2 regions of the Clostridium sp. HMP27 genome follow, and region 2 is predicted to be linked to the other one. Evidence: a T-box and tRNA genes for the amino acid it is inferred to sense, from the RefSeq annotation. Region 2 holds a T-box; the other holds one or more tRNA genes.
The links. A T-box is a leader RNA that pairs with one kind of tRNA and senses whether it is charged. The one in region 2 lies ahead of thrS (threonine--tRNA ligase), so its partner is inferred to be a tRNA-Thr.

Region 1: it encodes a tRNA-Thr, which carries the amino acid that the T-box ahead of thrS (threonine--tRNA ligase) is inferred to sense. The anticodon was not compared.

What each region holds. Positions count from the first base shown of each region.
Region 1 is NZ_JMFY01000024.1:24,246-37,513, reverse strand. It holds gene DP68_RS12800 (FAD-dependent protein) at 1-1,244, opposite strand, end outside; gene pgsA (CDP-diacylglycerol--glycerol-3-phosphate 3-phosphatidyltransferase) at 1,481-1,996, shown strand; gene DP68_RS12790 (ACT domain-containing protein) at 2,033-2,470, opposite strand; gene DP68_RS18980 (L,D-transpeptidase family protein) at 2,819-4,348, opposite strand; tRNA gene DP68_RS12780 (tRNA-Thr) at 4,496-4,571, opposite strand; gene DP68_RS12775 (replicative DNA helicase) at 4,656-5,993, opposite strand; gene lonC (Lon family ATP-dependent protease) at 6,007-7,851, opposite strand; gene rplI (50S ribosomal protein L9) at 7,918-8,361, opposite strand; gene DP68_RS12760 (DHH family phosphoesterase) at 8,358-10,352, opposite strand; gene DP68_RS12755 (YybS family protein) at 10,365-11,354, opposite strand; gene DP68_RS12750 (MazG-like family protein) at 11,366-11,683, opposite strand; gene rpsR (30S ribosomal protein S18) at 11,914-12,198, opposite strand; gene DP68_RS12740 (single-stranded DNA-binding protein) at 12,219-12,656, opposite strand; gene rpsF (30S ribosomal protein S6) at 12,671-12,958, opposite strand; gene DP68_RS12730 (DUF951 domain-containing protein) at 13,062-13,268, opposite strand, start outside.
Region 2 is NZ_JMFY01000017.1:378-8,145, reverse strand. It holds gene DP68_RS07810 (RNA methyltransferase) at 1-262, opposite strand, end outside; gene DP68_RS07805 (TrkA family potassium uptake protein) at 281-949, opposite strand; gene DP68_RS07800 (TrkH family potassium uptake protein) at 961-2,307, opposite strand; gene rplT (50S ribosomal protein L20) at 2,454-2,813, opposite strand; gene rpmI (50S ribosomal protein L35) at 2,841-3,038, opposite strand; gene infC (translation initiation factor IF-3) at 3,060-3,554, opposite strand; ribosomal protein L20 leader region at 3,622-3,740, opposite strand; gene thrS (threonine--tRNA ligase) at 3,782-5,704, opposite strand; T-box leader at 5,760-5,979, opposite strand; gene ytxC (putative sporulation protein YtxC) at 6,026-6,937, opposite strand; gene DP68_RS07770 (DUF6873 family GME fold protein) at 7,069-7,768, shown strand, end outside.

The sequences.
Region 1 (13,268 bases), on a different contig from region 2:
ACTCCATATAACAAAGTATTTTTGCTATATAGCCCTGGTGCTATTTTGTCAAAAGCCTTTAAAGCTTGAACTATAGATGTGAGATGTCTTTGAGGTAATACAAAACTTAAATCTCCTGGTACAGCTGACTTTAATGTAGGGATTGTGGTTGATTTGCTAAGCCTTGAAGCATCTGTTCTTCTTCCATTTAATAAATCTCCAAGTCTTTGAACCATGATTCCTCCACCAGTTAACATGTTTCCTAACTTTGCAATATATTTTCCATAATCTATTGGTTGATTAAAGGGCTCTGTAAATGTAGTGGATACTAATAATGCAAAATTAGTATTTTCTGTTCTAAGCTCCTTTTCTGAATAACTATGTCCATTTACCACAGCTATATTTTCGTCATAATGTTCCTCGGATACTACTCCTCCTGGATTCATACAAAAAGTTCTTACCTTATTTTCAAATTCATCAGAATAATAAACAAGCTTTGCCTCATAAAGGTCCTTTGTTAAGTGATCCATAATGGAATTAGGCACTTCAACTCTGACTCCTATATCAACTGCATTATTTTTAGTTTTTATATTGTGAGTCTTAGCCTGCTTATTAAGCCATTCAGCCCCACCTCTTCCTGGCGCTGCTATAACATAATCTGCATATACGGTTTTTAGTCCTTCTTTATTCTTAATAGTAATTCCTTTGATTTTTTCATCTTCCATTAACAACTCTTCAACTTCTGTTAACTCACTAAAATCTGTATTTGTATTGTTAATTAAGTGATAATACATGGCTCTTAAAACATCATAAGCAAGCTCTGTACCCAAGTGCCTTACTGGGCATTCCACAAGTCTTATATTATGTTTACTTGCCTCATATTTTATTTTATCTACTTTCTCATTATTTAATCCATAAACTGTTTCGTTTGCTCCAAATTTTAGATATATATCATCACAATATTTAATTAAGTCCTTACACTCTTCTTCACTAAAATATTCTAGTATTCTTCCACCAACTTCAGGGCTTAAAGAAAGCTTTCCATCAGAAAAAGCCCCTGCACCAGACCATCCAAATGTTATTCCACAAGGATTACAATTCACACATTTACCTGTAGTTCTAGCGGGACATGCTCTCTTTTCTATATTTCTTCCTTTATCTATTATAAGAACATTTATCTCTGGCCTCAATTTAGTAATCTCTAAAGCTGTAAATATACCTGCAGGGCCAGCACCTATTACTATTATATCATACTTATTTTTCATACTATCCCCTCCCGTATCATGGTAGCAAATTTAAAATCATCCGTCAATACATATACGAATATTTGAAGGTGTATTTGTCTTAAAATTCGTCAAAAATATCTATAATTAACTTTTTATATATTTCAAAAATTTGTTTAATATTTTATATAAATTCATTATCAATTATTATATACATTGTTATAATATTAATATAACCATTTATTAAGATTTACACTAATTATATAGGAGCGATTTAAATGAATATTCCTAATTTACTTACGCTTTTTAGAATGTTCCTTATTCCATTATTTATTCTTATATTTTTTTCAAATATAACTAATAGCTTTGCATATTCTATATATACTTTTTTAATAGCAGGTTTTACTGATGTATTAGATGGATACATTGCCCGAAAACACAATTTGATAACTAAGTGGGGAACAGTATTAGACCCTTTAGCTGATAAATTAATGCTAATAACAGTATTATCTTGCCTTACATTAAAAAATTTAATACCTAGTGTAATTTTGATAGTTGTAACTATTAAAGAAGTTGCTATGATTATCGCAGGAGTTCTCCTTTATAATAAGAACTTTATCATTCCTTCTAATATCTTTGGAAAAGTGTCTACACTTATTTTTTATTTAGCCATACTAGTTTTAAGCTTTAATATCTTATATGGAAGATACATTCTATACTTAGCAGTTATAAGTGCACTTGTAGCATTTTTTAACTATTTAATGCTATATATAAAAAAAAGAGATGAAGCATAACTTGCAACATCTCTTTTACCGCTTTACTAAGCATTATTAATCCATAGCCACTAATTCAAGCTTTATTACATGATTCATGTCTCTAATCTCATCTAAAAATTCATTTAATTCTACATTTAAACTTGACATATCAAATGTAATATTTACATTTGCTGAATTATTAATTGGGATTTCCTGATTTATGGTTAATATGTTTCCCTTATAAAAAGCAACCTTATCTAATATCTTTGAAAGAGTTCCCGGTTCATGATCTAAGGTTAAAGCTATTATAACTTTTCTAGTATTTAGATTTTCTGAGACAGCAAATACATAATCTTTATATTTATAATAAGTACTTCTACTTATACCAATAATTTTTACTGCTTCAGTTATCTCTTTTACCTTTCCTGATTTCATTAACTCTTTTACTTCTAAAACCTTTTCAAATACATTGGGTAATACACTAGTATGTATCATTAAAAACTTACTTGTCATAATTTCACCTCATCAATACTATAATGATATGTTAATTATACAATAATGCTATCATATATAAAATAAACATACAACTGCTTTATTTTATTTAGTATAGGCAACTTAAGCTTAATTATGAATTTTTTATTGACATATATACCTTTAAATGCTAGAATAATTCTGTTCAATTATTGGAAACACATGTTTTTGCAATGCAAACACAGGATTTTCACTATGCTTACAAATTTAGAATTAATTTATAAGAATTTTTCATTAAACAGTTATGTAAATATATATGAAACCGTGAAAATGTTTTAGGTACTGAAAAAAGGAGAGCAAATCTTGCTCCCCTTTTTTTGTTATATCATTTTAATCTTGTATTACTACTAAAGCATTACGTGGAATATTATCATACATCCACTTAATATATGCATCAGGTAATCTTATGCATCCATGAGATGCTCTTGTTCCAAGCTTTTCATATTCAGATGTCATAATAGAACCATCTAAGTTATGAAGTACACTATGGAACAAATAATCATAATTTATTCTTATAAAATTATAACATATATATCCCTTATCTTGACCAAAGGATGGTCCCCTTGCCCCTGTTAAATATTTTCCTGTAGGAGTAGGTGTATAATATCCACCTGTTGAACATATAAAGGTTTTATAAAGCTGCCCCGATTTATATATATATACCTTCTGATCACTTATATCTACTACTATACTATATGAATTCACAGGAGTTGTCTTCTTAACGTAATCTTTTCTTATATATCCCTTTATAATGTTTGAAGTTTCATAGTCTCTTGTTTGTACATAATAGAAGTCTCCGCTTGTTCCCAATATATTTAACACCTGAGTACTACCATAAATATATCCTAATATTTTAGAAGAGGTGCTTGCACTTTGTCTTACATTAATTCGTTCAACCTCACTAGCATTGCCTACATAAACTGACTCAATTTTAGGTGCTTCTGGATATGCTGGCTTAGGTGGTGCCGGCCTCTTTACAACTTTAACATCATAACTCTGTAATGAATCATAATCTCCTAATGAATCTTTATACTTTCCTGGTATATTAGCTTTTTTTACCCTAATCTGTACTTTATAATCTCCTAAAGCAAGATTACTTATTTCTATTTTTGATTCTTGAGTTCCTAAATATGCAGTTGAGTATGCTGAAGTTACTTCAGACCACTTTTTACTACTATTTGAATATATAAAAGCCTTATATTGAACATAATCATTAAGGTTAGAAGTTAATCTTAATGTTATTTTATCTCCTTCGTATACACTGCTTGAGCTTAAGTTAGCCTTTAATTGTGGTAATATATCTTGCTCAGATGTTACATCTAGTACTTTTAAATCCTCATATTTAACTTCTGCAGCTCCAATTTGCATGGATTTAGTTCCTTCTGAATCTAAAAGTTTAGCAAAGACATATACCTTATATTTACCTGATAAAAGTTGAGGCATTACCTTAACATAACTATCCTTAGTCTTAATGCCTTCTGAATAATTAATCGTAATATCTTTCCACTCATTTTTATCTATTGACTGCAATACGACCTTATATTGAACTTCTTTCTCATAAGCAGATTTTATAATAAGTACTGCCCTATCCTTTTCAAAAATCCTTTGCTTATCTATTTCTATTGTTGCATCTTTTAATATAGAATTTTCTTGCCCTGGATTTTCTAGAATCTCCTCAGTAGTGTTAGGCTCTTTAACATCATTAGTAATTACCGCATTCTCATTATCTCCTTGAGTATCACTTATAATTACTGTATTATTATCTCCTGCCTTAACCTTATTAACAGGGAAATACATAACCATGCTAAATGCCATTAAAATAATAAAAAATAAATTAATACGCTTTAACTCTTTAACCATAACCGGCCTCCATTTTTTTATATAAGTTAGTACAAGCTATGACTATATTATAATACAAAACCCGGCTTTTATGGTGATAAGTTTATATATTAAGTTAAATTTAATAATTGCTTTATTGCTAAAAATCCCCCTTAAATTTCAATAACTTGGTGCTCCCGACAGGAATCGAACCTGCGACCTACTGATTACGAATCAGTTGCACTACCAACTGTGCTACAGGAGCATACTCCATATATATACTACCATAATTATACATTTACATCAATTCATGAATTAAAAAAACAAGTAGGTAATCCCTACTTGTTTCTTATTCTTGATGTATAACATCTAATCTACCAAACTTACTATATTGCCCTAACCATGCCAGTTTAACTGTTCCAGTAGGACCATTTCTTTGTTTAGCTATAATGCATTCTGCTACGTTTTTCTCTTCAGTTTCCTTATTATAGTACTCATCCCTATATAAGAACATAACTAAATCCGCATCCTGCTCTATAGAACCTGACTCTCTTAAGTCAGATAACATTGGTCTATGATCTGTTCTTTGTTCAGGAGCACGAGAAAGCTGAGATAATGCTATTACAGGACATTGCATTTCCTTTGCCAGTGCCTTAATAGATCTAGATATTTCAGATACCTCTTGTTGTCTACTTTCATTACCCCTGCTTCCTGACATAAGCTGTAGATAATCTATAAGTATTAAATCTATTCCATGTTCTATCTTTAACTTTCTACATTTAGATCTCATTTCCATAACAGAGATACCTGCGGTATCATCTATAAATATTCTAGCTGTTGAGAGTGGTCCTGATGCTTTTGCTATACTTTCCCAATCCTTATCCTCCAAATTTCCTGTTCTAAGCTTTAACATATCTACATTAGCTTGTGAACATAGGAGTTTATATGCTAGCTGTTCCTTAGACATTTCCAGTGAAAACACAGCCACACTTTTTCCTTCTCTAAGTGCTGCATATTCTGCTAAGTTAAGGGCAAAAGTTGTCTTTCCCATAGAAGGTCTAGCTGCAATTAGCACCATATCTCCTCTTTGAAAACCAGAAGTTTTAGAATCCAGCTCAGGGAAACCTGAAGGTACGCCTGTTACACCGCCTTTATTATTAAAGAGTCGTTCTATTTCTAAAAATCCTCTTTCAAGTACAGTGTTCATGGCCTCAAACTCACTTGTATCTCTGTTACTCCCTATATCAAAAATCTTTTTTTCTGCTATATCTACAACAGAAGCTACATCATCTTGCTTATTATAACTTTGTTCTATAATATCAGTAGATGCACGTATAAGTTTCCTTAGTGTAGATTTATCTTTAACAATCTTTATATAAGATTGAAGATTAGCTGTAGAGATAACCGAAGTACAAACCTGACTTATATAAGTTATTCCTCCAGCATCTTCAAGTCTCTCCTTTGATTGCAAATGTTCTGTGAGAGTTATCAAATCTACCGCTGTATCCTTTTGATATAAGTCCATTATTGCATTAAATATTACTTGATGAGCATCTTTATAAAAATCTGAGGCTTGTAAAACTTCTGCTGATTGTGCTATTGAGGTTTTGTCTATGATCATGGAACCAAGCACACTTTGTTCTGCCTCTAAATTATGGGGCATGCTTCTTAATACTGATGTATCCAAACCTCATCTCTCCTTAGTCTTTAAACACTAGCTTCATTAATTCCTCTATATCTTCTACTGCCTTTACTTCTATATCCTTTAAACCCACAGGGACTTCTTTACTATTGTCCTTAGGTATTATAATTTGTCTTATACCTTTTCTTCTAGCACCGTATATTTTTTCAAATATGCCCCCTACAGGCTTAACTTTTCCTCTTAAAGATATTTCTCCTGTTATTGCAATATCTTGTTTTATAGGTTTATTTAACAGCGAGCTTATTATACACATAGTAATAGCAGCACCTGCTGAAGGACCATCAATACGTCCTCCACCTATTATATTTACATGTATATCATAATCACTCATATCCTTATCGGTTATCTTTCTTATTACAGATGCAGCATTAAATACTGAATCCTTAGCCATAGAACCTGCAGTATCATTAAATCTTACCTTGCCTTGTCCTTTTTCTTTAGCATCAAATACAGCTGCTTCAATTTCAATGGTAGAACCTATATATCCACTAACTCCTAGTCCATAAATGTGACCTATTTCATACTTATCTCCATTTTGCACTTCTTCATACGGAGTAAGCCTATTTATGGATATAACTTGTTTTAAATCCTCTAGTGATATACTTACTTTTTCATTAGCATCTATATTATTCTTGTATAGTACATATCCATATACATCTGCAAGTATATTTACTGCTTTTCTTCCTTCTATGGTATATCTACTTATAATTTCTGCTAATCCATCTTCCATTTCTATATTTAACTTTTTTGCTGCATTTTCAATTATAATTTCTATATCCTTCGGGGTCAACGGCTCAAAATATACCTCAGTACATCTTGATCTTAAGGCAGGATTTATTTCTTCAGGTTCCCTAGTAGTTGCTCCTATAAGTATAAAGTCTGCAGGAGCCCCTTTATCAAATAAGTATTTAATATACTTAGGTGTACTTTCATCATCTGGGTCATAATAAGAAGATGAAAACTCAACTCTTTTATCTTCTAAAACCTTAAGAAGCTTATTTTGAAGTATATTGTCTAGTTCCCCTATTTCATCAATAAATAGAACTCCTCCATGAGCTTCTGTTACCAGGCCTGGCTTTGGTTCAGGTACTCCGATTTCTGCTAAATCTCTCTTACTTCCTTGATATATAGGATCATGAACAGATCCAAGTAAGGGATTAGTTATTTCTCTAGGATCCCATCTTAAAGTAGTACCATCCACTTCAACAAAGTTTGACTCTTCTTTAAATGGAGTATTCTTCATTTTCTTTGCTTCTTCTAAGGCCAATCTTGCAGCAGTAGTTTTACCTACTCCTGGAGGTCCATAGAGTATTATATGCTGAGGGTAAGGCGATGCAATTTTAGAAAGCAATGATTTTATAGCCCTTTCCTGACCTACAATCTCATCAAAACACTCTGGTCTTAAAAGAGATTGAATATTTTTAGTAAGCTTTTGTGAATCCAAAACTTCTAACTGAGCATACTTTTTAAGTGTCTTTGCATTTTCTGGTCCCTTTTGCTTTTTAATTATTCCAAGCCTTATCTCGTCTATATATTTTTCTTGCTTCTCATTTAAAAGAGTTTCCACTTCTTTCTCAATATTACTTTGAACATATCTTTTAGCAAGTATTTGTGATATCCATTCATTTGTATTTTGAAGAGCGTCATATACACTTTTTTTATCTGGAACGATTTCTATACCTTTTCCATCACTTATTATCTTATTTAAGGCATATAACCTTTTATATGGATCTACACCACTGATATATTTTTGCAACTTATATTTAACTATTCGTGATTTTATAGTTTTTTCATCTACTATTTTGCCCAGCATTTCCCACAACACATTTACTTGTGTTTCCATGGATAGAGAATCAACTATATCCTTTTCAAATTCACCAACAAATTGAGATTTCAACTCATATCCTCCTTATTGATGGTCCACAACAACTTTAATCTTTGTAGAAATTTCAGGGTATATTTTTACTTCTACCTCATAAGTTCCTAACTGTCTTATAATATCAACTACTATCTTTTTCTTATCTATATCTATATTAAACTTTTTCTTTAACTCCTCTGAAATGTCTTTACCTGTTATGGACCCAAATAATCTTCCATGTTCTCCAGTTTTAACTTTAATAAGTATTTCCTTGCCTTGTATTTCTTTAGCTAACTTTTGTGCCTGTTCTATTTCTGCAGTCTTTTGTCTTCTTTCTGCTTCCTTTTTATTGTTTAACACATGCATATTAGAATCGTTTGCCTCTATTGCTAATTTCCTTGGAAATAAGAAATTCCTTGCATATCCATCAGATGTATTAACTACATCACCTTTCTTTCCCAACTTTTTAACATCTTGTAATAATATTACCTTCATTTATAGTCACCTTCCCTTAAGTATTTATCTATAGCATTTTTTAATTTTTCTACAGCTTCTTCTATTGTATTAGACTTTAATTTAGCTCCTGCCATAGTCATGTGCCCACCACCACCTAAAGCTTCCAGTATTACCTGCACATTTATATCTCCTAAGGAACGACCACTTATGTGTATATCATCTTCTATTTTAGCAAAAACAAATGATGAATGAATACCTGTAATATTTAGTAGTTCATCCGCTGCTTGTGCAGCTAATACAATATTTTCTATATCCGGCGGGCATATTGATATGGCAATTCCATTTATTACTTCAGCTGACTTTATTATCTCATATCTTTTTAAATAAGTGTCTAAGTCATCTGAAAATAACTTCTTAACATCTATGGTATCAGCACCTAACTTTCTTAAAAAAGAGGCAGCCTCAAAAGTCCTTACCCCTGTCTTAAAATAAAAGTTTTTTGTATCTACACATATTCCTGCAAGCAAAGCCTCAGCTTCTAATATCTTTAATTGTGGCTTGTCACTCATATATTGTATCATTTCTGTTACCATTTCTGAAGTAGATGAAGCATATGGCTCTATATAACTCAATAAAGTTCCTTCTACAAAATTAGAGGACTTTCTATGATGATCTATTATAACCGTTTTCTTTGCCTTTTCTACTAATCTTATATCTTCCACATAGCCCTTACTATGAACATCCACTAATATAAGTAATGTATCTTCATCTAACTTATCTATAGCATCAATTGTACTTATAAATGCATTATTATAATCCTTTTCATTCTTAAGTTTTTCCATTATTATTTTAATACTGTTATTTACTTCATCTAATACTATATTACATTGCTTATTTAGAGAATTAACAGTACTATAAATACCAACTGCTGCTCCTAGACAATCTATATCCATATTTACATGACCCATAATAAGAACTGCACTACTTTCATTTATAAGATCTAAAAGAGCATGAGCTATAACTCTAGCTCTCACCTTAGTTCTTTTTTCTACTTCCTTAGTTTTTCCTCCATAAAAGGAAAGTTTCTCTCCATTTTTTACAACCGCTTGATCTCCCCCTCTTCCAAGGGCCAAATCTTTAGCTGATGCTGCAAACTTTTGATTTTCTATAGGATTTTTTCCACCTCGTCCTATACCTATGCTTAAAGTTACTGTAAGCTTATTTCCTATGTCTATTTCACGTATATTATCTAAGACATCGAACTTTTTTTCCATTTCTTTTTGAATATACTTGTTTTGAACAGATAATACATATTTATTTGAATCGTATTTTTTTGACATAGCATTAAGATTTTGAGAATAGCTATTAATAACTTTTTCTATTTCTGCTATCAAAATAGGTTTCTTATCTTCTTCAGTACTTTTTATCACTTCATCTAAATTATCTACCTCAATAAGCATTACAGTTTCCTTATTTTCATCAACACTTGTCATCATATGATAAAAATCTGTTACATCATATAGGTATACAAGAATCATCTTTTCTTTATTACTTACCTTACTTTCATTACCTTCAACTATATTAGTATAAATATCGAAGTAACTATCCTGTAGTTTTACATATTTAAATGAATTTTTTTTACCTTCTAATACTTGCCTTATATTTAGTTCTTTTATAAAATCATTTATATTTTTATCTAGTATATCTTGGTTACTTAAAACTTGGGAGAAATTTTGATTATACCACAATATATTTCCCTTTTTTCCTATTATAAGCATTGGAAAAGGTAAATTTACCAATGTATTTCTAGTGGCATTATCCATGTTTAAAGAAAAATTTTCTATAAACTTTTTCCACTTGTTTTTCTTAGTTTTATTTGTTCTTATATTGTATACTATAAGACCAATATATATAAAGCTAGCTAATAAACCAATTATATAATTATAATAACTTACAAACATAACCAATATAGCTATCATTATCATATAAATTTTGTTGGTAGTAAAAAAATAATTATAATTATTATCCATACGGGACCCCCATTAACTTGTTTTCCAAATCCTATTTGGGTCAAGCTTCCTAAAATCTGCAATGATATCTATTACTCCAAGTATTATATACACAATTGCTAATTGAGAAACTGTTGTAAATACTATTAATGCAACAATAACTCCCTTGGATAAACTTAATTTATTACTGAGATAATAAGTTACTAGTGCTATTCCATCAAATAAAAATGTATACAAAAGCATTAACTCTGAGGAAATCGATATATACTCCCCTACAGCTATATTTAACCTTATAAGTATTATTCCTATAAGCATTGTTATAGCTAATATTGTTACAAATCTTATATCAATATACATCTTGGAAAACTTAGGCATTTCCTTTATATTATATCCTAATTTTCTGAGTATTAATCGAGTAATTATATAACTTAAAAATGCAAATATAACCGAAGAAATAAGAAGAGCTGATGGTATAAGCTTCATCATATAATCTACTGTAAAAATACCTATCATACTTTTAAACATCTTAATTTGCTCTGATGGCATTCCCATTTTCTCGTAAAAACTTATACTCATATTCATAGATTCATTTATAGTCCTAACAACTTCACTCATAAATTTTGTTACACTTGTTCCACTAATTAATGTTATATATACAGTAAAGTCAATAACAGATCCTATTAAAGATGCCAATGCTAAAAGCATTATAGTGGTAGGTACACTTAGTTCTCTTTTTATACTATAACCTAATGCAATACCTGTAAGACCAAACATTATTGCACTAGTTAATCCGGATAGCGGGTTGTTAATTAAAGAAATTAATATACCACTTGCAGCTAAAGCTGTAAATGTAACCTTTGAATTATGTCTTAAATATAGCAATGTTACTGGGATTGGAAGAATAAACTTTAATACATATGAAAATATAGGCATGTATATATTTATTAACATTAAAATTAAAATAATACATGTCATAATTCCCGCTTCTACAGTACTTTTAGTAGCATATTTTTGATCTTTCATATTATTCCACCTTACTGCCTTTCCTTAAGATGGGAATATAATCTACTTAAATCCTTATTTTCCTTTTCTACTTTATCTTCCTCGAGTATTCCCATCTTTAATTTTCTTTTCATATTTTCATCCACTGCAGTATAAGAATATCCAAGTCTTTCTGCTAATATATATAATACTGTTATTGACCCTGCAATGCAGTCAAGTATAGCTTCTTGAGCTACATTACTTCCACGAGTTAATAATCTAAAAAAATCTCCTATTAAACATAACAGTTCTGCCTTTAGTTCCTCTATTACTTTTATGTTATGCATTATATTAAAATCATCCTTTTTCATGTTTTCACCTCTTTTAATTCCTTTTTACTAAAACCCGGTTATCTAAAGTTATACACATAATATAATTATAAGTTTACTATAAATATTTTACAATAATTATATTCCATTTTACCATTTATAATCCTTTATTGCACAAGGTTATATATCGATTAAAGCTCATTATGTATTTATATTGTATATAAAAAAAAGAAAGGATAAATCCTTTCTTTAAGCAATCTATATAAACTTTATTATTCTGTTGTGAATGGTAATAAAGCTATGTTTCTTGCTCTCTTTATTGCATCTGTAAGTGCTCTCTGATGTTTTGCACAAGTTCCGGAAATTCTTCTTGGAAGAATCTTTCCTCTTTCAGTTATATACTTTCTTAATTTGTTTATATCTTTGTAGTCAATGCTTTCTGCTTTGTCTACACAGAACATACAAACCTTTCTTCTTGATCTTCTCATTTTTCCAGAAGATCTTCTGTTTCCGTTATCTCTATCTCTATCTCTATCTCTACCAGATTCTCTGCTCATTTTTCAACCCTCCTTTATTATTAAAATGGTATCTCTCCATCATCTATAGGAGTGATATCATCGGAATAGGAACCATCAAATCCTCCTGGCATACCAGTCTGTGGGTAGCCTCCATTGATTTGGTCTGCCGTAGATTGTCTGTTTCCCCATTCAAGAAATTGAACCTCTTCTGCAACTATCTCGGTTATGTACCTTCTAGTTCCGTCCTTAGCTTCATAACTTCTTGTTTGAATTCTACCGCTAACTCCCATAAGTTTACCTTTGCTCATGTAATTAGCTGTAGATTCTGCTTGTTTTCCCCATACCACTACAGGGATAAAGTCCGCTTCTCTATTACCATCTTTAGAAAATCTTCTATCGACAGCTAATGTAAAGGTGGCTACTGCTGTACCATTTCCAGGAGTAAATTTTAACTCTGGATCTTTGGTAAGCCTTCCTATTAAAACTACTTTATTCATTTTAGCACCACACCTTATTTTTCATCTTTAACTATTATATGTCTTATAACTGAATCATTGATTCTAAATAATCTATCTAATTCTTTTGGTAATTCTGGGCCAGCGTTGAAGTTAAATAATGTATAATAACCTTCGCTGATTTTGTTAATTTCATAAGCTAATTTTCTTCTTCCCCAGAAATCAACATTTTCTACTGCTCCACCATTGCTTTCAATAACACCTTTAAATTTTTCCACAGTTGCTTTAACTGCTTCCTCATCTAATGATGGATTAAGTATAAATATAGTTTCATATTTTCTCATTAGATTTCACCTCCTCCCCTTGGACTTACGGCTGTGATTTTCACAGCAGGGACTACCGATATATTTTATCATCTATTTTTATAAAAATCAATAGTTTTTATATCTATTTTAAAATATCTTCTTTATTTTCTTCGTTGCTACATTTTACTACCTTTTTCATATCCTTTTCAAATTTACTTCTTGGAAGCATTATTATTCTTCCACATCCGCAGCATTTTATTTTTATATCTGCTCCCATTCGTATAATTTCCCACTCTTTACTTCCGCAAGGGTGATCTTTTTTCATTTCAACAATATCTCCCAAATTAAA
Region 2 (7,768 bases):
TTATAGTTTTAAAAAGTTTATCTTCTACAGAATATATCTTTGTATACTCCTTTATATTATATTGAAAATCATATTTATAAAACTTTTCTAAAGCTTCTTCTGCTATAAATAATTCTTCAATATAAAAATTTGATTTTAGTGCTTCTTCTACAAATCTAAAACCTTCTACCAAAAATTTTTTATTGAAAGTTCTATGCTTTTTTTCTTTAAGCTTCTTTACTTCCTTAATAGATGAATTATCTTTACTAGTTATCTTTTCCAAAAATACTCCACCTTTTTCTTATTTGCTATTTCCAATTTGGTTTTCTAATTTATTCAGCTCATCTGCACAGCCGATTGCAACTATTACGTCTCCAGCTTCTAACTTATCATCTGCCATAGGAGATACATTAATATCATTATCCTTTTTTACAGCAACTATATTTATTCCAAAATTAGCTCTTAAATTTAACTCTTGAAGAGTTTTTCCTTGCCATGCCTTTGGATTTGCTATTTCAGCTATGCTGTAATCTGGTGATAATTCTATATAGTCTAATATATTTGAAGATACTAAGTTATGAGCTACTCTGACTCCCATATCCCTTTCAGGAAGAACAACTCTATCTGCACCTATTTTGTAAAGTACCTTTGCATGAATCTCACTATTTGCCTTTGCTATTATAAGATCTACACCTAATTCTTTTAGCAATAAGGTCACCATAACACTAGATTGTAAATCCGAGCCTATGGTTACTACAGCCACATCAAAATTTCTTATTCCAAGAGATCTTAAAGTATTTTCATCTGTAGCATCTGCCTGCACAGAATGAGTAACACTATCCGATATATTTTGTACTGTTTCCTCATCTACATCTATTGCTAAAACATCATTACCTAGCGAATATAGTGTCTTAGCCACTGAAGTTCCAAATCTACCTAAACCTATAACAACAAACTGTTTCTTTGCCATAATAACACTCCTTATCCTACTAGTATCTTATCTTCAGGATATTTTATTTTATTTGAATTTACTCTATTAGCTAGAGCAAGAAATACAGTAAGTGGGCCTAACCTTCCACAATACATTGTAAATGCAACAATTATCTTTCCTGCAAAAGATAATTCAGTCGTAAGTCCTAATGACATACCTACTGTACCAAAGGCTGATGTTGCTTCATATAATATATACTCAAGCGATGCACTTGGTTCAGTTAAAGAAAGTAACATAATAACTGTTATTATCAATACTAATGCAATGATAGTAATTGATAAAGACTTATAAACAGTATCCTTTGCTAATCTCTTCTTGTATATTTCAGTATCTTCTCTGCCTTTTACAATACTAATCACAGTCATAGCCAAAACTCCTGCAGTAGTTATTTTAATACCTCCAGCAGTAGAGCCTGGTGCTCCACCTATAAACATTAAAATAATAGTTAAAAAGACTCCTGCATTAGTCATATCACTGGTAGAAATAGAATTAAATCCAGCAGTTCTTGGCGTTACAGCTGCAAAAAATGAAGATAAAACTTTTCCCTTAAAGGACATATTCTTCATAGTTCCCGGATTATTGCTTTCAAATATAAACATAAGTATAGTTCCAGTAACTAGTAAAAAAGCAGTAACTGAAAGAGCTACTTTTGAATGAAGTGATAGCTTTCTTAATCCTTTAAAGTTATAAATTTCTTGCCATACATAGAATCCTAGTCCACCTATTATTATAAGACTACCTATTGTTATAATTATAACAGTGTTATCTGCGTAAGGAGTAAGACTTCTGAACTCTCCCATAAGATCAAATCCTGCATTACAAAAGGCTGAAATAGAATGAAAAACACTATAATATATTCCTTTTACAAGTCCAAACTCAGGTATAAATTGAGTTGATAATAATAATGCTCCAGCTAGCTGTATTGAAAATGTAAAAATCAATACATACTTAGCCATTTTCACTAATCCCTGAAGTGAAAACGAATTAAGAGCCTCTTGCATAACTAATCTTTCTTTTAAGGTAATCCGTTTTCCTAGCAAAAGAGCTATTAATGTAGCAAAGGACATAAATCCTAATCCACCTATTTCAATCAAAAACATTATTACGGTTTTACCAAAATAGCTCCAATGAGTTCCTGTATCTACTGTTACAAGTCCCGTTACACACGTAGCCGAAGTAGAAACAAAAAGACAATCTATGAATGGAGTCCTGCTCCCATTCTGGGAGGCTATAGGTAAATTTAATAAAATTGCCCCTATCAATATAACCGTTGCAAAACCTACTGCTAAGATTTGCACCGGGGTAAGTTTAAAGTACTTCCCTATACTAATTTTCATTTTAAGCACCTCATGATTACTATAATTCCATGGCATTAACAATTATTATAGCATTGGCATACAAATTGTCAAACTTATGTAGATAATATTTATATAAATAATTCCGTAAAATTTAAAAAATGCAGCTTTAAAAGCTGCATTTTTTATTAAGCGTTAAGCTGTTTTTTTACTACTTCTACTAATTCTGCAAATGCCTTTGGATCATTTATAGCTATTTCAGAAAGCATCTTTCTGTTTATATCTATTCCTGAAAGCTTCATTCCATTCATGAATCTTGAATAAGAAAGACCATTCATTCTTGTTGCTGCATTAATTCTAGCTATCCATAGTTTTCTAAAGTCTCTTTTTCTTAACTTTCTTCCTACGTAAGCATTTCTTAATGCTCTTATAACTGATTCATTAGCTGTTTTGAATAACTTGCTTTTTGCTCCATAGTAACCTTTTGCAAGTTTTAACACTTTTTTATGATATTTACGAGCGTTCATAGCTCTTTTAACTCTTGCCATTTAATAAACCTCCTTCTAGCCTACCTATTATAGGTATGGTAATAATTTCTTCATTACTTTTTCCTGTGTTTCAGACACATATGCTGTCTGTCTTAAATTTCTTTTTGTCTTTGCACTCTTTTTAGTTAGGATATGGCTCTTGAAAGCTTTAGCTCTCTTTAGCTTTCCTGTTCCTGTAAGCTTAAATCTCTTTGCAGCAGCTTTTTTTGATTTCATTTTTGGCATAATCTTTTCCTCCTCTCAATATCAAGCCCTTTTAGGAGCTAAAATCATTGTCATATTTTTTCCTTCTAATTTAGCTGGCTTTTCAACTATACACACACCTTCAAGTTTTGTCAAAAATAAATCTAATATTTTTTTACCTAAATGTGAATATTCAGCTTCTCGGCCTCTAAATCTAACAGTTACTTTAACTTTATCTTCTGCAAGTAAAAATTTCCTTGCATTGTTAGCCTTAATTTCAATATCATGTTCCTCTATACTTGGGCTTAATCTAACTTCTTTAATGTTAACAACTTTTTGATTTTTCTTAGCCTCTTTGTCTTTTTTAGCCTGCTCATAAATGAATTTTCCATAATTCATTATCCTACAAACAGGAGGTTTAGCAGTAGGAGCTATCATTACTAAATCTAGTTCCTTCTCTTCTGCAATTTTTAGAGCCTCAGAGGAACTCAATATTCCCAATTGGTCGCCATTATCGCCAATTACTCTTAGCTCTTTTTCCCTTATATCTTCATTCATAAGGTAATCTTTACTAATAACATTCACCTCCCAAGAGAAATAAACATCAAATAAATGATTATTTTATGTATTAAAAAAAGGACGGCAAATGCCGTCCTTTTATATGCAACAAAATAAAAATTGCTATCCATATAACCCTACTAGCGATGCTGTAAGGTGAGAAACGGCTGGTTTCTTCTTAACACAACAAATTTTACTATAATATTATCTACTTGTCAACAAGTTTTTTATAAAGTGCATCCTTCAGTTGATTTACTTTTGATTTCTTCTTCTATCTTAGCTATGAAATCATTCAATTCCATTGCTCCTAAATCTCCGCCTTTTCTTGTTCTTAAGGCTATTTTTCCTGCTTGCATTTCCTTATCTCCTATTACAATCATATAAGGAATTTTTTGAAGCTGTGCTTCTCTTATCTTGTATCCTATTTTTTCATTTCTGTCATCTAATTCTACTCTTAATCCTCTTTCTTTAAGAGTTTCAACTATGTTTTTAGCATAATCTTTTTGTGAATCTGTTATATTCAATACTCTAATCTGTACTGGTGCAAGCCAAGTTGGGAATGCTCCAGCATAGTTTTCTATAAGTATTCCTATAAATCTTTCTATACTTCCAAATACAACTCTGTGAACCATAACTGGTCTATGTTTTTCTCCATCTGCTCCTACATAAGTTAAATCAAATCTTTCTGGCATTTGGAAATCAAGCTGTATAGTACCACACTGCCATGTTCTTCCTAAACAGTCTTTTAAGTGGAAATCTATTTTAGGGCCATAGAATGCTCCATCCCCTTCATTTACCTTATAACTTAATCCTGCGGCATTTAAAGCTTCTGCAAGTCCATTTGTAGCTGCTTCCCAATCTTCTTCACTACCCATTGAGTCCTCTGGTCTTGTAGATAATTCAACAAAATACTCAAAACCAAAGCTCTTATAAAATCCATCTATTAATTTAATTACATTTAATATTTCGTCTTTTATTTGCTCTCTAGTTAAAAAGATATGAGCATCATCTTGAGTAAAGTATCTTACTCTCATAAGACCATGTAAAGCTCCAGATAGTTCATGTCTGTGAACCATTCCTAGTTCACCAAGTCTAAGTGGAAATTCCTTATAAGAATGCATTGCGCTCTTATAAACAAGTATTGATCCTGGACAATTCATCGGCTTTACAGCAAAATCTTCTCCATCTATTTGTGTAAAATACATATTATCCTTATAGTGATCCCAGTGACCTGACTGATGCCATAATTTTTCATTTAATATAATAGGAGTTCTTATTTCTTGATATCCTGCTTTAGTATGTGTTTCTCTCCAGTAATTTTCAAGAAGATTTCTAACTACCATTCCCTTAGGATGGAAAAATGGGAATCCTGGACCTTCTTCATGTAGGCTGAATAAGTCTAATTCCTTACCTAGTTTTCTATGATCTCTCTTTTTAGCTTCTTCTAACATATGTAGGTATTCTTCTAATTCACTCTTTTTAGTGAATGCTGTTCCGTATATTCTTTGAAGCATTTTATTTTTTTCGTCGCCTCTCCAATAAGCTCCTGCTACTGAAAGAAGTTTCATTGCCTTAACCTTTCCTGTAGATGGCACATGAGGGCCTGCACATAGGTCTGTAAAATCTCCCTGCTTATAGAAAGATATAACCGCATCCTCTGGAAGATCTTGAATTAATTCAACCTTATATAATTCATTATTTTCCTTCATTAATTTTATAGCATCTTCTCTTGAAAGTTCGAATTTTTCTAATGCATAATCTTCTTTTATTATATTTTGGATTTCTTTTTCTATCTTATCGAACATTTCTGGAGTAAAAGTAAAATCGGCGTCAAAATCATAGTAAAAACCTGTATCTATAGCAGGTCCTATTGCTAATTTTACTTCTGGGTAAAGTCTCTTCACTGCTTGAGCAAGTATATGTGAAGCAGTGTGTCTTAATGTTAATTTACCACCTTCATCTTCAAATGTTAATATTTCAAGAGAGCAGTCGTTATGTATTTCTGTCATTAACTCACTAGCCTCACCATTTATTTTTGCTCCTAATGCTTTTTTGTAAAGTGCAGGGCTTATCTTCATAGCTATATCCGCTACCTTAGTTCCCTTTTCAACCTCTAAAACTTTTCCATCTTTTAAAGTTACCTTAATCATAATATCCTCCTTATTTAATTTAAATATATTGCAAAAAATAAAAAATCCCCCCATACACTGGGACGATTTATAACCGTGGTTCCACCCAAATTAATAATACATATAATATATTATCTTCTTTGAACCCTTAACGCAGGCAACGGTAATACTTACTAAATTTCAGTATACAGCTCTAAGGTGGTTTTCAACAACATTATTAAGAAAATCTTTCAGCCAGTGAATTTTCCTCTCTAGTAATAATTTAATTGCTTACTCTTCCTTTTCATTGCTTTTTTTAATTATATTATTAACATTAAATTCTGTCAATAAAAACTGCGACTTTTACAACGGACTTTTTCTTTTTATTTTATTGCACATCTTACACTCACTACAAAATTCCACCTTTTGAAGAAACACCTTACTTATGGTGCTTATTATTTCTTGATTAAAAGAATTTTCCGAACAATGTATGACTATTTTTTCCGGACAATAAGTTATTAAATTACTTATAAGCATATCTTCAAAATTTACACCATTTAAAACTTCAGTACTTATTTTACTTTTATGTATATCAGCCATAAAACTTTCTGTTATATCATTGCCGTCTTTATCCCTAAGTATATATCTTCCCTCTATATCTATAATTATATTTAATTCATCTATTCTACTTTCTTGTATGTTTACGAAGTACTGAAGTAACTTTATAAATTCATCATATTCCTTTTCAACCATATGGTCTTCTACTATTTTTTCAAGTATGCCTTCTAAGTATATCTGCAATTCCTTCATCCTAAACATTACAAATCCATTTATATTTATTTCGTTATTTTCTTTTACACAATCTATTATCTTATCTATCATTTCATTTTTTCTATTTAAATAAAATATATTTTTATCATCTATTAAAAAAGTTTCGTTATTAAATATCTCTACACTTTTATTTTTTATTTCTATTATTTCCTCATCAGTAAGAAAAAAATAATTCTCTGCTAAAAAATCTAAAAGATTTTTTTTAAAAAATTCTTTTACAACTTCCCTATATAATATATTAGCTATATATAAATTAAAGATTTGAAAGTATTTTTCATTAAACTTTTCCTTAGCAAAATATATTTTAAGAAAGTGAGTGCTTTCATGTATGCTTTCCCATATTCCAACTTCTATTTCTTTATTTTTAAAATATTCTTTTAAGCTATTAACACTATCTATAATATCTTCTACTTCATTTTCATATACCAATGTAAAGTGCTCCATACTATTCTCACTCCTTTCTAGGATAGTATATGTGAAATTTAAAAGTGTATACATAGCATGCTTGAACATATTTCCCAGGAAATTTGACAAAAATAGCATAACTAACTTAATATGTAATATAGGTGAGAAATATGAAATATGCATTAGTAGATTATAGAATAAATCTTGTAGAAAAAAGCAATTTAGAAAAACTAGGATGCAAAGTATTAACTTGTCCTCCTTACGAAAAACTATATACGGCTGTATGCGGCCATCCCGATATACTTATTCATATAATAGATAAGGAAAGCATATTAGTACACAAAGATATGCCTACTGATTTTGTCGAATTGCTGAAATCTTTAAATTTCAATGTGTTAAAATCTAACTCATCAATTTCTGATAAATACCCTTACGATATTACACTAAATGCGGTTAACTTATCAAAACTATTTATGCATTACTTAAAATACACTGATGAAACATTGCTTAATAAAGTAAAAGATAAAATTTCAATAAATGTAAAACAAGGCTATACTAAATGCTCCACTGCTATAGTTTCTGAAAGAGCACTAATAACTAGTGATAAAAGCATAGCTAACTCTCTTAATAGCACCGATATTGATGTGCTTTTATTACCTCCAGGTGATATTGAACTTCCTGGGCTTGACTATGGCTTTATAGGAGGATGTTGCGGCAAAATAGATGATAATACCTTAGCCTTCTATGGGAACTTGTCTTATTACGCTTATGGCAAAGAAGTGCTATCATTTCTAGAAAAATATAATGTGAAACCTGTTTATTTAAGAAATGGAAAACTTATTGATAGAGGTAGCATCTTTGTAGTTGAGT